DNA from 2 places in the Colwellia sp. BRX8-9 genome. Region 2 is predicted to be linked to the other one. Evidence: predicted binding sites of a transcription regulator. Region 2 holds the regulator's gene; the other holds the start of a gene.
The links. Region 2 encodes FliA, which starts transcription of late flagellar genes. Its sites were predicted from a motif close to CTAAAGNTNNNNNNNNNNNNGCCGATA; they were not measured.
Positions count from the first base shown of each region.

Region 1: a site for FliA is predicted at 2,298-2,324, ahead of pomA (flagellar motor protein PomA). Genes of this name have one in related genera too.

Region 1 covers NZ_JACGVN010000033.1:9,150-18,787, forward strand. Annotated here, with positions in the region: gene thiI (tRNA uracil 4-sulfurtransferase ThiI) at 1-213, opposite strand, end outside; gene H4J70_RS18925 (flagellar motor protein MotB) at 408-1,346, opposite strand; gene pomA (flagellar motor protein PomA) at 1,359-2,126, opposite strand; gene H4J70_RS18935 (exodeoxyribonuclease VII small subunit) at 2,640-2,903, shown strand; gene ispA ((2E,6E)-farnesyl diphosphate synthase) at 2,903-3,793, shown strand; gene dxs (1-deoxy-D-xylulose-5-phosphate synthase) at 3,831-5,714, shown strand; gene H4J70_RS18950 (hypothetical protein) at 5,910-9,545, shown strand.
Region 2 covers NZ_JACGVN010000004.1:33,366-43,003, forward strand. Annotated here, with positions in the region: gene H4J70_RS04385 (flagellar motor protein MotB) at 1-8, opposite strand, end outside; gene H4J70_RS04390 (flagellar motor protein) at 5-751, opposite strand; gene H4J70_RS04395 (chemotaxis response regulator protein-glutamate methylesterase) at 744-1,916, opposite strand; gene H4J70_RS04400 (chemotaxis protein CheA) at 1,983-4,088, opposite strand; gene H4J70_RS04405 (protein phosphatase CheZ) at 4,102-4,845, opposite strand; gene cheY (chemotaxis response regulator CheY) at 4,894-5,277, opposite strand; gene H4J70_RS04415 (RNA polymerase sigma factor FliA) at 5,329-6,048, opposite strand; gene H4J70_RS04420 (MinD/ParA family protein) at 6,123-6,965, opposite strand; gene flhF (flagellar biosynthesis protein FlhF) at 7,079-8,653, opposite strand; gene flhA (flagellar biosynthesis protein FlhA) at 8,741-9,638, opposite strand, start outside.

The DNA of each region.
Region 1 (9,638 bases), on a different contig from region 2:
ACATTTTAAGGTATCAATAAGTGCCAAACGATTTTTAGGACAGTTATTTTTAGTATTAACCTCTATATTATCCCAGTTTGCCTGAGTGGTAATTTGCTCATCAACACGTCGTAAAACATTTTTAATGCTGGATTCTAAAATTTTAGTAAAGCGCTTACGAACCGGGCGACTCTTTACAGCAATTTCAGATTGGAGTTTTACGATGAATTTCATGAACAAACGACCCTAAATATAAAACTAGACTAAAGGCCATAATCGGCCGACAAAAATAATGGCGCGAATTATACACGAAATTGAAATAAAGAGTAAGTTGAAATGAAGAGTAAGTTGAAAAATGTACGCTAAGCAATAAACGGGGGTTTATCACTTAACGCCATCACGATAGTTGAATTTATCGGCTTAATTTATTATTTAATAATAGAAACAGGTTCGGTTTCCTTTGCTTTACCTTGGTTAATTGAAATCTCAACACGACGGTTTCTTCTGCGATTTAGCGCGTTAGTATTAGGCACTACCGGTCTTGTATCGGCATGACCAACAACCAGTAAACGTGACTGGTCAAACTCAGGGACTTTAATTAATTCATGAGCAATAGCGACAGCTCGTTTACTTGATAAATCCCAATTTGAAGAAAATAACTCTGAACTAATACCGCGATCATCTGTGTGTGCAGAAACCATAATTTCACCCGGAACCGTGTTGAGTAGCTCACCTATTTCTCTAATAATAGGGCGAAACTGTGGTTGTAAAAAAGCAGAACCCGAAGGAAAAGAACCATTTTCACGAATACGAATAATCACTTGTTGTCCGAGAGATTCAAGCTCTATGGCACCATCTTGAATTTGTTGTTCTAATTGATCAGCAATTTTTTTAACTAATTCATTTACTTGCTCTTGCGAAGCCTGCTCTAATTCGTCTTGGGCCTTTTGCATTGCTTGGGCTGACATTTCATCTGCAGTACTTTGTGATTGTCCACCACGTTCTGTACCTCGTTGTTCTTGTCGACCACCAGCAGAGGTTTCATCACCTGCTTGAAACTCTAGCATCTGTTGGGTCATTTCCATGGTTTGCTGTTGAATAACTTCTATAGGTGTTGGCTCAGGTTTACCCGGGCGAAATTCTTGCGCAATAATACTGGTGCCTTTAGGAATATCTTTTACTTCAATCTTATTTTGTACACCAAACGCAAACTTCATCGAACCTGCAATTTGTTTAAACTTTAAAACATCCATTTCAGAAAAAGATAACAGCAAAACGAAAAAGCACATCAATAGTGACATTAAGTCAGCAAAAGTACCCATCCAAGCGGGAAGCCCCGGAGGTGGACATTTACATTTTTCAGCCATAAATTACTCCCGTTACTCTTCTTCTGTGGTATTTACAGCACGTTTACCTTCAGCAAGATAGTTTTTAAGTAACCCTTCGATGACACGTGGATTTTGTCCGTCTTGAATACCCAGAATAGCGTCAAGAATAAGCTCCTGGTTCATTTTTTCTTCAGCAAGGCGAAGCCTGAGTTTTGACGCTATAGGAATGGCAATAACGTTAGCGAGGAATGCTCCATATAGGGTTGTTAGTAGTGCAACCGCCATAGCTGGACCAATAGATTTGGGGTCATCCATGTTTGATAACATCGCAACCAAACCAATTAAGGTGCCAATCATGCCCATCGCGGGTGCCACATCAGCAAGTGCCATCATCATACCTACGCCTGTTTCATGGCGTTCAGCAGTAAGCTCAATATCTTTTTTTAGTGTGCCACGTACTACATCTGCATCGTGGCCATCGACCAACATATCGACCCCTTTTTGCATAAAGCCGTTAGTTATCTCTGCTTCTTCTAAAGCCAAAAACCCCCCTTTACGAGCGGCGTCAGCCATTTCAACTGATTTTTCAATAAGGTCGTCAGGCTGTTCAATTTTAAACATAAAAGCCTTACCTATAATTTTCCCAATTCCAAAAAACTGACCAAGATTATAGTTAGATAAAACAACAAATATTGAACCACCAAAAACAATAATAACTGACTGAACGTCAATAAACATGCCGATATCACCAGACAGCATCATTGCCATAATGAGTAAACCTATTGCGCCTACTACACCTAATATTGTTGCTATATCCACAAAAAAGTCTCCACAAAAAAATGATACGGATAGTCGTATTATTTGATAATACATTAAGGTATTACGATACGCGAATACTTATATTCTTATCCACACTCGTGATTTAACCGTAACCATCCAAAGCGCGCAGTTAAAACTGCATATGAATGGCTTACGGTTCTATAAGTTTATTATCGCCCATATTGTCAATAACTTAAGTAATTAGTCGCTATTTTTAAGGTTAACTTTGCTGAACAAAATAATTGTTCAATATCTTTAACAACGTATAGCCCAGAGACAGTTAATACTGCCAACTAAATTCGCCATATTTAAGCTTACCCAATTTATATTTATCTAGTTATCGTTAACCGCAGCGCTTTAACGATAAATATAAGCGCCAATATAGTCATAGAATGACCGACAATAGAAAGTATATGATAGTCATTAAGGGGCAAAAGCATTTGAAGTTTATTGATTAATTAAGGCGTTTGGTATAAATTTGCGCCTAGATATTTAATCACTGAACTCTCGATGATGGCTAAGAAAAAAATAGAAAACTTAAGCTTTGAAGAATCACTCTTAGAACTTGAAACTATTGTTCAGAATTTAGAACAAGGAGCATTGAGTTTAGAAGATTCAATGACCCTTTTTGAGCGCGGCTTAAATCTCAGCCAAGCCAGTCAAGAAAAGTTAAAAAATGCTGAACAAAAAATTCAAATTTTACTGACTAAAAATGGTAAAGCCCAACTTGAAGATTTTGAAAACGAAGTTGACTCAGAAAGTTTGGGTAGTAATTAGTGACCCAATTATACCAACTCGACTTTTATCAAACGCGCATTAATGAATACCTTGCCGACAAATTAGCCGCTTATGAAATAAATGATCAAAAATTGCTATCAGCAATGCAATACGGCTTATTAATTGGTGGTAAGCGTATGCGTCCTTATTTAAGTTATATTACCGGTGATGCACTGGGACTTGAATTATCTGACGTTGACGGTATTGCGGCAGCATTAGAATGTATCCATGCTTTTTCATTAATTCATGATGACTTACCTTCGATGGATGATGATGATTTACGTCGTGGGCAACCAACTTGTCATAAAGCGTTTGATGAAGCGACCGCTATTTTAGCAGGTGATAGTTTACAGACACTTGCCTTTGATATTTTAGTTAATCATAACTTTAGCGCCGCGGTTGAATCAAAACGTATTAGCTTAATCCGTCAATTAGTCAATGCTTCAGGTTACCAAGGCATGTGCGGTGGACAAGCACTTGATATTTCTGCGACCGATAAAGTGATCACTTTAGCTGAACTAGAAAAACTACATTCACTAAAAACAGGTGCGTTGTTAAAAGCTTCTGTGACCATGGTTACAGAGTTAAGTAACGATATTTCTGCCGATGAAAAGCACCAACTCGCCATTTATGCTGATCATATTGGTTTAGCCTATCAAGTGCGCGATGATATAATTGATATTATTTCTAGTGAAGAAGAACTAGGAAAACCAGCAGGTTCAGACGTTTCCTCTAATAAAAGTACCTACCCTGCGCTATTAGGTTTACAGGGCGCTCAGCAAAAAGCTGACAACTTATATCAACAAGCACTTCAAGCTTTAGCAACTTTACCCTACAATACAGATAACTTAGCTCAATTTGCGACGTTTATTATCAAACGCGCTCATTGATCTTGCTCTTGCAATTTAAAGAATAAACAAAATAAATATGACTATAAATCTTGCCGACTACCCTTTATTGGCCAATATAAATTCTCCTGACGATCTGCGCATGTTAAATAAAAGCCAGCTAATTCAGGCCAGTACAGAACTGCGTAGTTACTTATTAAGTTCTGTAAGTAAAAGTAGTGGCCATTTTGCTTCTGGTTTAGGCACAATAGAATTAACGGTCGCATTACATTATGTTTATAAAACGCCTTTTGATCACCTTATATGGGATGTTGGCCATCAAGCTTATCCACATAAAATTTTAACGGGTCGGCGCGATCAACTGCATACTATTCGTCAAAAAGATGGTTTGCACCCTTTTCCGTGGCGTGAAGAAAGTGAATATGATGTATTAAGTGTTGGCCATTCAAGCACGTCTATCTCTGCGGCACTAGGTATGGCTGTTGCTGCAGAACAAGAAGCAAAAAATCGTAAAGTTGTTGCTGTTATTGGTGACGGCGCAATGACAGCAGGTATGGCTTTTGAAGCGTTAAATCATGCTGGTGATATTAAAAGCGATATGCTGGTTATTTTAAATGACAATGAAATGTCAATTTCAGAAAATGTTGGTGCATTGAATAATCACTTTGCTCGATTGTTATCTGGCAGTATATATACAGGAATACGCGAGGGTGGTAAGCGCATACTAAAGGGTATTCCACCTATTAAAGAATTAGCAAGTCGTGCAGAAGAACATTTAAAAGGCATGGTTGTACCCAGTACCTTTTTTGAAGAGTTAGGCTTTAATTACATTGGCCCTATCGACGGTCATGATGTCAATGGTTTGGTTGATACCATTACTAATATGCGTAACTTAAAAGGGCCTCAAATCCTTCATATTGCCACGAAAAAAGGCAAAGGTTATCACGCAGCAGAGCAAGACCCGATAAAATATCATGCTGTCCCTAAATTTGATCCCGCACAAACGAGTTTGCCAAAGAGTAAGCCATGTTTACCCACTTATTCAAAAATATTTGGCGATTGGCTCTGCAGAACAGCAGAAAATAATGATTCACTAATAGCCATCACACCTGCCATGGGTGAAGGCTCTGGCATGGTTGAATTTAGTCAGCGCTTTCCTAAGCAGTACTTTGATGTCGCGATTGCAGAACAACACGCGGTAACTTTTGCTGCGGGTCTCGCTATTGGCGGTAAAAAACCGGTAGTCGCTATTTATTCAAGCTTTTTACAGCGTGGTTACGATCAATTCATTCATGATGTGGCGATCCAAAACTTACCCGTTTTGTTCGCGATTGACCGAGCCGGCATTGTTGGCGCAGACGGGCCAACTCATCAAGGCTCGTTTGATTTAAGCTTTATGCGTTGTGTTCCAAATATTGTTATTATGGCGCCATCGGATGAAAGAGAATGTCAATTGATGCTTAGCACGGGTTTTAAGCATGATGGTCCTGCGGCTGTTCGTTATCCAAGAGGGTCAGGCAATGGTGCGCCTTTACCTGACATCAGCGAGACAATTGAAATAGGTAAAGCAAAAACTATTTTAGAAACAACCACTGATAGTGCTGAGCCGAAGGTTGCCATTTTAAACTTTGGTAGTACTTTTGATGAAGCCAAAGTAGCGGCTCAACAATTAAATACTACGCTCATTGATATGCGTTTTATAAAACCGCTTGATGTAACACTTATCGACCACATTGTAAAAAGCCATAGTGTTATTGTGACCGTTGAAGATAATGCAATTGCAGGTGGCGCAGGTTCAGCAGTCAATGAATATATACTAAGCCAAGGTGTTGCGATTAAAATATTAAATATTGGCTTACCTGATACCTTTATCAAGCATGGTACCCAACAAGAGATTCATCAAGAGCTTGGTTTAGATAGTAAAGGTATTATTGATAAAATAACCCATTTTATTGAACGCTAAATATTGTTAAAACGCCCACCAAAAGTCACTAATAATAGTTAATTATTAGTGACTTAATCTTTATCCCCCCTTCTCTTTCCTTCTAATTATTCTTAGATTGTTACGACTAATTATTATTTTTTCTTTAAAAACTTGTCTTTATCTGCTTAAATAATATACGTGATATATTTCTCATATATGAATAAGGATTATTTAATGAAATTCACTCAAAATATTATTTCTCTTGCGCTAATTTCAGCCCTCACCGCTTGTGGTGGCTCCAGTAGCTCTAGTACTAAACCCCCTACAATAGCACCACCACCTGCTCCAGTCCTCATACAAACCGTTGTCAAAGGTAAAGCGATAAAAGGCACAATAGCAAACGCTGTGGTTACTGTTTATAAATACGTTGACGGAAAAGCGGTTAAACTTGAAGATGACGAGTTAGCTGCATCTTCAATTATTACTGAAGATGATGGCAGCTATACCATTACTCTTTTAGATTACGACGGCGCTATCAAAGTAGAATTATCTGTAGGTGAAAACACCACGATGATATGTGATGCTCCTGCAGGTTGTGGTCAATTAGCCCATGGCGCCCCAATAGCACTAGCCACTGTTGATCCAACCTTAGTCTTATCAGCGATTTCAACCGTAGGGAGTGATAATGCAGGGACCGCAAATGTAAATATATCAGCTCTCACCCATTTAGCCGCAGCACTTATAGAAGCCGATGAAAGCGGAGTTAGTGAAACAACAATACAAGCGCACTCTTCTATTATTGCCAATGCTTTTAATATTATGGGCAGTTTAACGGCACTTGAGCCAACGGCTGTCGAAAATGCAGCCAGTGTTGCAGGTGAAGATAATGTTAATGAGTTACGCTACGGCTTGATCAATGCTGGCATTATGTCTGTTTTGTTTGCCGGCCAAGAAAATGCTACGGGTGTTCTATCAAATAGATTAGCCGATGTTATTGAAGATATAGTCGAACACAATGGCGCATTACTGGTACATCAAGATGATAACGATGAAGGTTTTGAACTGTCTTTAGTTGAAGTTCTTGATAGTGCTGGCGATGTCGCAGCTGCTGCAGCTCAAGCGATAGCTGCAGATCCAATATTATCAAGCCAAGATAACAGTGAAATACTGGGCGAGCTTGACCAACAAGAAATCACCTTAGAAAATCAATCAGAATATGAAGAGGCCAATGAAGATGAAGATGGCCGCAGTGAGCCTGAAACGGAAGTACCAACAACAGGTGATGCTATTGCTAAAGCAAAAGCTATGGTTGCTGATGTGCGTCTCTTTAGTCATCTATTTGAAGTGGGTAAAGAAGCCAATACCGGTGTAACTACCGAAGGCGACAAGTACATCGAACTCATTGATAGTGCTGGTTTAATGGTTGAGGCTGAAGCAGCGAGCTTTTTATTACTAGCAGACGTTACCGACGCCTTATCAGAAATGGGCATAAGGTATGAAGCAGGCACCATTACGGAGGGAACCTTCCCAATAGGCCCATTTTTGAGTATTGATGGTGCGGTAGGTTCTATAACGCTTGATGAAGAAACGGCTAATGGCGGCATATTATTTAAAATCAGTGCCACTTCAGGTAGTGAAAAAATCAGCTTAAATGCTTCTGCTGTTTTTGCTGAAGACGGCTTGAGCATTGTTTTAAACCTTGATGGTTCAATTGAATCAGCGGGTGCCATGCTATCGTTAACTCAAGGTAGCTTCGCAAAAGTTAACCTTGATAGTGCGATCACTCGAACCTTACTTGAAGATGATACCTACGCAGGAGAAATAACCTCTGGTGAGTTATCGCTTGAAGTTATCTTAGAACAAAAAGCAAGTGATACAGTAATAGACCCCGTCGCTTTTACTGGCATGATTAAAACTAAGCTAAAGCCGGTTAAATCACATGTTTTAGATGCAGTTGAACAATATGCAAGAGATGAAAATTACATAATTATTAGGGATGAAAATGGTAACCCTGTGCGTGAAGTTGATCGATACTTAAAGAGTACCGAAACTAATATTCTTCCAGAAATGCTAACCTTAAGTGGTGGGTTTAGCTCGTTAGAAGGTAACTTAATTAGAGCAACTTTAACTGTTAACATTAAAAACTTAGAAAATTACGAAGCTCCTGAATTTAAATACATTGGCGCTCCGGTTGCCGATATGTATACGATTACCGTATCTGATGATAAAAACACTCTGAATGCAATATCTTCAGAGTTAATGTCTCAACCTGTCGATTATACTTTTGTTTTTACCTCTCATGACACACAAGGTGCTTGGAGTAGCGAAGAAACAATTTGGAATCCAGATCAATCTACTGAAACACCACATCGAGTCAACACTACAACACGAATTCCTCGAACATATGGCACAATGGCTGGCTTTGATACTGCAACCAATTTAGACGAATGGGCTTTCTTCGAAACAGTTACTCCAAATGATGATAATGGTGATGGCGTTGCTGATAGTTACACTTGGAAAGGCTATTCGGGTTCTATAATCAATGACGATTACGCTTTAGTTAATAATGAGGGTGAAGTTCATGATTTAGTAACACCTGAATGGGGCTCAAGTAGCTATGATACATTTGAAGAGTTAATGGAAGCACATAGAATGTATCCCGCTTCAATAGCGAATGCAGCAGATGCATTTATATTTGAGATTAAAGCATTTGAACGTAATGAACTTGAAACTAACTTAACGACAGGTGCTCGTGCATCAGTTTTCTTTAGCGATAATGATTATTCTGCAATCGCTGAAGGGGGGGTCACAGTAATTGCTGCAAATATTACTTCGAGTTTGCCAATTGAAGATGTATTTACAATAACGGTGAGTGATGACAGCAACACAGTTACTGTAAAAGACGATACTTATACTCGAGTCTATGGTGTTGATTATACGAACACGGCTAACTTTACCTTTACTCGCCATGTAACAAGTAATATCGGAGACGAGGTTACAGATATAAGAACTTTTTCAACGAATGATGTTGATTTAGATGTAGAAGAGCTATTAATAAACCGACACGCTTCTTTTGGTATAGACGATGAGTTTTATCTATTAGTTCGAATCACTCCTATTGATGAAAATAATGATGGTTTAGCTGATTACTTTACTCAATCATACACATATAGCGATTACATCAATGAAGAAGGCGTATTAGTTGATGAAGATGGTATCGCTTTAATAGAGAATCCTTTTTATGCATTTGATACTTGGGAGAGTGCTGAACTTCATTGGCAGATACCTTTTAATCCTTTTTCAACAACAAATGCTTTAGAAGCTTATAAGCAGTTTATAGTGAATGGAAGAGGATCTTACTTAACAACATATATCGACGGTGTAGGTTCAGTGGAAGCAGAACTATCAACCGAAGATATTGCTTCAATAGTTATAGGTAGTACAACCTTTTCTGGTGTTAACACGCATCCAGATAGTGATGAATCATTAGAAAACGAAGATGTTTTCTTAGATTTAAGTGCTGCGCTCTCATTAGAAGCAACTTTAGGTGATTACCAAGTAAACTTAATGCTATCAGGTCAACGTACCGCTTTTGATGACGGTAAGTTCGATCTTGAAATGAGTTACAAATTGCCTGGCGATGAGAATATGCGTAAGTTTGTTGCCCATATGAAAACTGATGAAGAAGGCTCTTTTAGTGTAAATAACAGCGAAGGTGTATTACTCATAATGAATGATGTGGAAGATTCAACATCCGATGTTATTGGTAGTATTGTAGTAGGTTCTTCAGCAACTAAAGTTGCTGATATAGAAGATCGTGATGGTGTTATTTGGTTTGTATTTACCGATGAAACAACCGAAACATTATAACCTCCATCATTAGCTAAACAAAGAGTAGAGATAAAATACCAGTCATGTGTGTGACTGGTATTTTTTTACTTATAAGTTAAGTTGTTTTATTAA
Region 2 (9,638 bases):
TGGTTCATTGCTCTAACCGAAAGGCCGACAACTTATTTTCAATGGCATGTGGATTTTCTGCTAATGCAATAGAAATAAGGCCTTCAGCAATCATTTCTCGGTACATGGTTTGCTGGTGAATAATAGCCTTTATTTTATTAGCAACGGGTAGGTATATTAAATTGGCAAAACCAACGCCGTAAATAGTCGCAATAAAAGCCGTTGCAATGCCTTGTCCAAGTAAAGTGGGATCGGTAAGGTTACTCATCGCATGAATGAGGCCAAGTACCGCTCCTAAAATACCTATGGTAGGACTGTAACCGCCCATAGACTCAAAAACATGAGCAGAGCGCAAATTATGCTCGCGATAAAGATCTAAATCTAATTCTAATGAGATACGCAAGTTGTCTACTTCTATACCATCAACTAATAAGTTAAGCGCTTTATTAGTATAAAAATCTTGTTCTTCTTCGGCAATATTTTCCAGTGATAAATATCCAGATTCTCGTGCTTTTTCAGACCAAGAAACTATCGAATCAATACCTTGGTCAATATCATACTTGGGTGGATAAAATATCCACTTTAATAAAGACAACGCATGAAAAAATTGCGCTGAAGATGACTGTAACATTACAGCCCCTAAAGTACCGCCAAAGACAATGATAAAGGCAGGTAACTCAAATAACGCAGCGAGGGAGCCTCCATCGAGAATAAAACCTAAATATATGGCCGTAATTGCGACAAAAAGACCGGCAATGGTTAACTTATCCATGGTCCACTTCCTTGATAATACTTTGGCTGATATCTTCTAATGCTAAAGATAAAACAGAAATACCTGCAACGGTAACGGCTTGCGGCATACCATAAACCACACAAGAAGCTTCGTCTTGTGCCCATATTGTCGCCCCTTTACCTTTTAACATGCGAGCACCTTCTCGGCCATCAGAGCCCATACCGGTCAATACAACACCCAATACTGAGCCACCAAATACCTTAGCTGCTGAGCCAAAACTCACATCAACACTTGGTTTAAAAGCAATTTTTTCAGACTTATCTTCTATAATTTTTAACTTGGCTAATTTTGGCGTACCGTCAATAATCATTTGCCTGCCACCAGGCGCTAGGTAAGCACAACCAGGTTTTAAAATATCCCCATCTGCTGCTTCCTTAACATTAATATTGCACAAGGTATTTAAACGATTGGCAAAAGCAAAAGTAAAAGCAGCGGGCATATGCTGTATTAAAATAATGGGTAGCGGAAAATTTTGTGGCAATTGCGTTAATATTTTTTGTAAGGCAATTGGTCCCCCCGTTGATGTACCTATAGCAAGTAGTTGGTAACTTTTACCTGAGCTTCTTTTAACAACCTGACTGCGAATACTTTCGCTTTGACTCGGTTCAGTTTTAGTTGTTCGCAGCGGAGTTCTCGATTGAATGTCGAATTTATTTATGGGTTTACTCACCGGATTAGTGGCCGTTGAAGATAGGCTAATTCGTGACGCGTGAGCTTTTACTGCCAATTTTCTTTTCAATAAACCGTTAGTCTTCGCTAATTGAACCACTCGTTGACGCAGCAAACTACCTGCATCATCAGTTGTTTTGGCTATTTCACTAAATTTTTTCGGGAGAAAATCAAGTGCTCCGGCTTCTAAGGCCTCGAGGGTCGCATTAGCACCTTGATGAGTGAGCGATGAAAACATTAAGATTGATGTTGGCGCTTTCGCCATTATTTGTTTCACAGCTTCAATACCATTAAGCAATGGCATTTCTATATCCATGGTGATCACATCAGGCTTTAATGATACAGCCTTTTCAACAGCATCTTTACCATTTACAGCAACATCAATAACAGTAAGGTTCGGATCTTTATTTAAAATATCGGTAACTCGACGTCTAAAGAAACTCGAGTCATCAACAACCAACACCTTATAGGGCATTTATTATCTCATTTGTTATTATGAATGAAAAAGCCCTAATAAAATTTAATAGGGCTTTATTATACGTTAAGAGCGTAATTTTTTATTAACAACAGATTTTTTTGCGTAAAACTTCAGCATATTAGGCACATCGATAATTAACGCTATACCACCATCGCTGGTAATTGTTGCGCCGGCCATACCTGGTGTGCCGTGTAATAGACGGTCGAGTGGCTTTATCACCACCTCTTCTTGACCAATTAGACTGTCGACCACAAAGCCAATTTGCTGATTGCCCAATTGAACAATAACCACATGACCTTTTTCTCTTGGCTTCTCAACAAAATCACGTACTAACCACTTATCTAAGTAGAAGAGTGGAATCGCCTTTTTACGAACAATAATGGTTAATTGTCCATCAACAACGTTGGTGGTGGTTAAATCAAGATGAAATATTTCATTCACGCCAGCAAGTGGTAAAGCAAATGTTTGCTTACCAACAATAACCATTAATGTCGGTAAAATAGCTAACGTTAACGGTACTTTAATCTCTAAGATTGTACCTACGCCCATTTCAGAATCTATACTTACCGTACCGTTTAACTGGGTGATCTTAGTCTTGACTACATCCATGCCAACACCACGGCCTGAAACTTCTGAAATTTCAGTCTTGGTAGAGAACCCTGGAGCAAAAATTAAACTAAAGGCTTCTTTATCTGTCATTCTAGCCGCAGAGTCAGCGTCAAGAACACCACGAGTAATCGCGATTTCTTTGAGCTTTTCTGCATTCATGCCTGCACCATCATCTTTGATGGTTAATAATATATGGTCACCCTCTTGAGAAGCAGAAAGCACCACGACACCTTCTCTTGGTTTCCCCAATGCTTCGCGCTTATCAGGCATTTCTATACCGTGATCTACAGAGTTTCTCACTAAATGCACTAATGGATCAGCGAGTGCCTCAACAAGGTTTTTATCTAGATCGGTTTCTTCACCTTTGAGCACTAATTTAATTTCTTTGTCTAAACTGCGCGCTAAATCTCGAACAACTCGAGGAAATCGTCCAAAGACTTTCTTGATTGGCTGCATACGGGTTTTCATTACCGCACCTTGCAAATCAGTCGTTACCGCATCAAGGTTAGAAACAGCTTTCGTTAAATCTTCATCCTCTTTGGTTAAGCCCAAACTTGTTAAGCGATTTCTCACTAAAACAAGCTCACCAACCATATTCATAATTTGATCAAGACGTTTAGTGTCAACCCTAACAGTTGTTTCACCCTGCATTGCTTTAGCGGGTGCTTTTTCTGGCACTGGCGCTTTAGCGACAGGTTTAGCTGCAGGAGCTACAGGTGCTGGCTTCGCGGCTGGTGTTTGAGCAACAGGTGTTGGTGCTGGTGTTGGTGCGCTAGGTGCTGGAGTAACAGATAATTTCGGCGCTTGACCTTGACCATGTAATTCGTCTAATAAAGCTTCAAAGTCATCGTCACTTATTTCATCTGATGAACTGTTATTCGATGAAGATGGTTTACTTGAATTATTAGCAGCAACTTCAGGCGAAAAAGCACCTTGACCGTGAAGTTCATCGAGTAAGGATTCAAATTCGTCATCTGAAATATCATTGCTGTCTGAAGACGTTGCTGTTGCTTCAGGTGCTGGGGCTGGCGTAGAAGCTGAGCCACCACCATGGAGTTCGTCGAGAAGTCGTTCAAATTCATCTTCTGACATTTCATCGCTAGAAGAACTTTCGCTTTCATGAGTAGCTACTGCTTCAACAACGACTGGCGCAGGCGCTTGCTCTTTGCCTTCTGGTTGGCTTAAACGATGCAATTCTGCAAGTAATTGAGCATCAGCTTTATCAAGTTTCTCGCCGTTTTGAACTTGTACAAACATTTCATTTACAACATCAAGCGCTTGTAAAATAACGTCCATTAGGCTTGCACTAACACTACGTTGGTTGGTACGTAACAGATCGAAAATATTTTCCGCGCCATGACATACGTCAACTAAATTATGTAATGCTAAAAATCCGGCCCCACCTTTAACGGTGTGAAAACCTCTAAAAATAGCATTTAATAATTCGGCATTATCGGGGTCGTTTTCAAGTTCTACGAGTTGTTCCGAAAGCGTTTCAAGTATTTCTCCAGCTTCTATTAAAAAATCCTGAAGAATCTCTTCATCTTGCTCAAATGACATCCAGCAACTCCTATTAAAATCCTAAACTTGATAAAAGGTCATCAACATCATCTTGGTCAGCGACAACATCATCACGTTGTGCTGCATTAACGATCGGGCCTTCAACTAAGTTATCACCTACTTTAGGTTTACTTCGCTCTGCATTACTATCTGTCGTAATACCAAAAGCGGTTAGCATACCAATCAAGCTATCCTCTACTTCACGAACTAGATCAATAACTTTACGAATAACTTGTCCGGTTAAATCTTGAAAATCTTGCGCCATCAAAACATCAGTCATTAAATCATGCATACGCACTGATTCTCTATCTGTCGTTTTTAATAATAAATCTATATCAACACATAAACTTTTAAATTCGGTTAATTCCAATTTGTTATGCATTAATTTTTGCCATAACGGATTAACAGCCTTTATTTGCTTTTGTATCGTATCCACAACGGGGAAAATAGATTCAACAGCATCCATGGTTTTATTAGCGGCTTCTTCCGTTCGCGTTATAACGTAGTTTAGACGTTCTTGAGCATCGGGGATATCTGCTGTCGCTAAATCATTTAACCTGGAATCTAATTGAAAATTATTTAATGAGTCATGTAGTTGGCGAGTCAGCTTGCCTATTTCAGCAAACAATTCAGAATTAATTGGATTTTGAATTTCAGCAATTAATTCATCTGCCTTGTCTTGTTGACCACTTTCTAAATATTCGACCAGTAGCTTTGCTTCTTCCAAAGAAACATGCACATTTGTATTCGCACTCATGCAAAAACCTCACGTTTAGATTAATTAATTATCTATCTAATTAAGGAATTAACCTAAGCGTTGAAATATTTTATCTAACTTGGCGTTTAACGTCGCTGCGGTAAATGGTTTTACAATATAGCCATTAACACCCGCTTGAGCCGCCATCACAATTTGTTCTTTCTTTGCTTCAGCAGTAATCAGCAATACTGGGATATGTGATAACTTCGCATCGGCACGGATGGCTTTGAGCAAATCAATACCTTGCATACCTGGCATATTCCAATCAGTTACAACAAAGTCAAAAGAGCCTTCTTTTAACATCGGTAAAGCAGTGCTACCGTCATCTGCTTCTGAAATGTTAGTGAAACCTAAATCTCGTAACAAGTTTTTGACGATACGTCTCATCGTTGAAAAATCATCAACAACAAGAACTTTCATATTTTTATCCAAGGCACCCTCCGGTGAGAACATTTTAAAATTGTGATTATATGTATATTCTACTCAACTTTGCCAAGATTGCATACGTCCTTTTAACCTATGCATCGCTTGACTGTGAATTTGGCTAACACGCGACTCACTTACATCAAGCACTTGACCAATCTCTCGAAGATTTAATTCTTCGTCGTAATATAGTGACAGTACTAGAGCTTCGCGTTCGGGTAAAGTGGAAATGCATGCTGTTAACGATTTTTTAAAAACTATTTTTTCAAAATTATCATAGGGATCGTTATTATTCACATCTTCCATATTCGATATAGCATCTGCCCCCGTACTTAAGTCTTCAATACCAATTATTTTACCGGTACTGACCTCACTTAGAATATGATGGTAGTCATTTAACGAAATATCAAGTTTTTCAGCAACTTCAATATCAGTTACATCACGACCTAAACTTGCTTCAAGCAATTTTATCGCTTCACTGACCATGCGGCTATTTTTATGAACAGAGCGGGGAGTCCAGTCACCACGGCGTATTTCATCAAGCATAGCACCACGGATACGAATACCAGCAAAGGTTTCAAAACTTGCACCTTTGCCGTGATCAAAATTATTAGACGCTTCAAGCAGGCCTATCATGCCTGACTGAATAAGGTCATCAACCTGCACGCTCGCAGGCAACCTTGCTAATAGGTGATAAGCGATTCTTTTCACTAAAACTGTATGCTGCGAAATTATAGCAGATTTATCAGTTTGAATACTGTAAGCATTTGGTTTTACCACTATCGCTCACTCGCTAAATTATAGGAAAGATATAGAACTTTCAACAAAGTACTCATATCTGATTACTATTGTTATTAATGTTCTAACAATTGTTCAATAAAAAACTCTAAATGACCTGACGCTTGTTTAGGCACCGGCCATTTAATTAAATTACCTGCTAAAGATTTAAAAGCAACCGCTGCAGGCGATTGTGGATAAGCTTCAACAATTGCTTTTTGTTTTCTAACGGAATTTCTTATATTTTCGTCAAATGGAATGACAGCAACGAGTTCAAGTGCAACATCTAAAAATCGATCGGTAACTTTAGAAAGCTTACCAAAGAGTTGTTGTCCTTCTCTTGGCGTTCTCACCATGTTGGCAACAACTTTAAATTTAAATACACCATGATCTCGACTTAATAATTTCATTAAGGCGTAGCAATCAGTAATAGATGTAGGTTCATCACAGACCACTAACATCACATCTTGTGAGGCACGGCAAAAGCTTAGTACCATGTCGGAAATACCGGCGGCAGTGTCAACAATAAGTACATCAAATTTTGTGTTCATATCACTAAAAGCGCGAATTAAACCCGCATGTTCAGCAGGCGTTAAATCGACCATAGATTGTGAACCTGACGTAGCAGGAATGATATTAATACCAGCGGGACCTTCAATAATTATATCGTCTAATTCACACTCGCCAGAAAGCACATGTGATAAGTTACGTTTTACCCGCAAACCTAGCATAACATCGACATTAGCCAAGCCTAAATCGGCATCTAAAACTAAAACTCGTTGTCCTAATTGTCCAAGTGCAATAGCGGTATTAAGCGAAACGTTAGTTTTACCTACTCCGCCTTTACCGCCAGAGACAGCAATGACTTTTACCGGAGCTGAATTTTGCATTTTTCTTAAGCCACTTGCTTGATCATTCATTTATCGTATTTCTCTACTTTCTTACGAATAGCTATCAATTTAATTTAGTATAACCCTATAATCATTTAATCTGCATATTTTTATAGCTTCAAAATTCACATATTTAGAACAAGTTATGGAAATACAGCTGTATTAGCACTCATCGGTGCTGTTCGCCAATTTATTGGATTATTAATTTGATTTTTCGCGCTCATTTTATCTGCTAGCGTAACGAGTTTTTCAGCATTTGCAACTTTAATATCTTCAGGAACTCTTTGTCCATCCGTTAAGTAGCCTATCGCTAAACCGTTTTGAATCGAAGTGGAAATTATTTCTCCTATGCTAAGGCTTTCATCAAGTTTAGTATAAATACAGCCAGCTAAAGGTACTTTTTTAAAGCGATCAACATTTTCTTGCATAACTCGTTGTTGAGTATTAGCAGCTAACACTAAATAGTTGCGAATTCTGACCCTTGCATTAGAAACTAAAGTAGTTAGGTGTTTAGCTAAACGCATATCACGTTGCCCCATACCTGCAGTATCAATAAGTATCAGTTTCTTTTTGGAGAACTGTTGCAACAATGTATCTAAGGTTTTTGCATCACCAGCAAGCTTTACATCACAACCAATAATTCGGCCGTAAGTGGCTAATTGTTCAAATCCAGCAATACGGTAGTTATCTGTTGAGATCATCACCACTTGGTCTGCGCCATGAATCTGAGCAAACCGCGCCGCGAGTTTAGCTACGGTAGTTGTTTTACCTACGCCGGTAGGTCCCACTAATGAAACCACGCCACCACGATGAATAATGTCATTATTAGTGGTATTAATTTGTTGGCTGATAAATTTCTTCGCTAATAACCAAGTATCTTGGTCATTTTTTTGTGCTGGAATATAACCTGCAATTTGATCTGAAACTTGTTCGCTCATACCCAAAGACATTAGTCGATTAACCAACATCGCACGAGCGGGATCTTTTTGCGCCATATCCTGCCACATTAACCCCGAAATTTGATGTTCTAGTAATTCACGAATAGAAGACATTTCGTGTTTCATTTTCTCTAAGTCGGCGTTATTTACATTTTGTGGCGGTAAGCCATCGCTTACTAAAGACTGTGCTTGGTTCATCACCGGCTGTTGATATGAGTCGCTTGATTGTTCATCACCTTGTTCTTGGCTATTTTGCTCTAAACGGTCGGTGAAGCTTTTAAATTGCTGCTCAATATTGCTTGACGGTGTTGGCGTTGAAACTTGCGCTGAGTTACTAGGGTTATTTAGCTTAGCGGCTGCCTGGACGATTTTATCATGCTGAGCTTGATTAATACCTTGACCAATATTTGCAGGTGCTTGCTGAACTTGACGGCTTAATAAAGCCGCTAAACTGTCTGAAGGTAAGCGAGTATCTTCTGCTGTAGAGTTGTGCGAAACACTAGGACTGGTCAAAGGATTATTTTGTCTAATATTGACCACATCATTGTCAATCGAACGGTCAAAACTGTTTGTTGCTTGCGCTGTTGAGTTGATTTTAGGAGAATTTTGCATTGCGGGTTGTGTTGCCTTAATTTCGACGTTGTTGTCAACCGCAGCCATTAATTCAACGCCTTCAGGTACGCGTTTATTTGACATAATCACAGCGTCAGCACCTAGCTCGTCTTTGATTTGTGTCAGCGCACTTCTCATATCTTTTGCTACAAAACGTTTAATTTTCAAAACTAACCCCTTATCAACTGCAATCGCTGTTAATGACTTATTCATTTAACCGCAAATATTTTCTGCTGCTCATTACTGATATCGTAATTATTGACCTATGGCGCTTACTATTTTTATCTGCTTATCATCAGGAATTTCTTGGTATGAAATCACCCGCAAGCCTGGAATAGTATATTTAACAAATTTAGCCAGTACCGCTCTTAAAATCCCTGAGGTTAACAATATTGGCGTATCACCCGCCATTTCTTGTTGTTGAGCACCATCAGCTAATGATTTCTGTAACCGTTCTGCTAAACCTGGTTCAATGCCAGCACCATCGTCGCCAGCCATTTGCATAGACTGGTGCAACATCTGTTCCAACTCTGGCGCCAAAGTTATGACAGGTACCTCAGTCACGGGTCCCACTAACTCTTGAACAATGAATTTACGCAAGGTAATACGAACAGCGGCGGTTAAAATTTCAGGGTCTTGGGACTTAGGACCATACTCAACTAACGTTTGAATAATACTGCGCATATCACGAACAGCAACACCTTCATTCATTAGGTTTTGTAGTACTTTAACCAAAGTACCCAGTGATAAAACATCAGGGATGAACCCTTCAATTAATTTAGGATAATTTTTGCCTAGCATATCAAGAAGGTTTTGTACTTCTTCATGACCAAGTAACTGTGCCGCGTTATTTGTTAGTATTTGACTTAAATGAGTGGCAAGGACAGTCGATGCGTCAACCACGGTATAGCCTAAAGACTGAGCATGTTCGCGTTGTGCTGGTTTTATCCATACTGCTTCTAGTCCAAAAGCAGGATCGATTGTTGCCACGCCGTCAAGTTTGCCAAACACTTGCCCTGGATTTATCGCTAATTCATGATCGTGTCTAATTTCAGCTTCACCGATAGTCACGCCCATTAATGATATTTGATAAACATTAGGGTCTAAATCAAGATTATCGCGAATATGTACCGCCGGCACTAGAAAGCCAAAC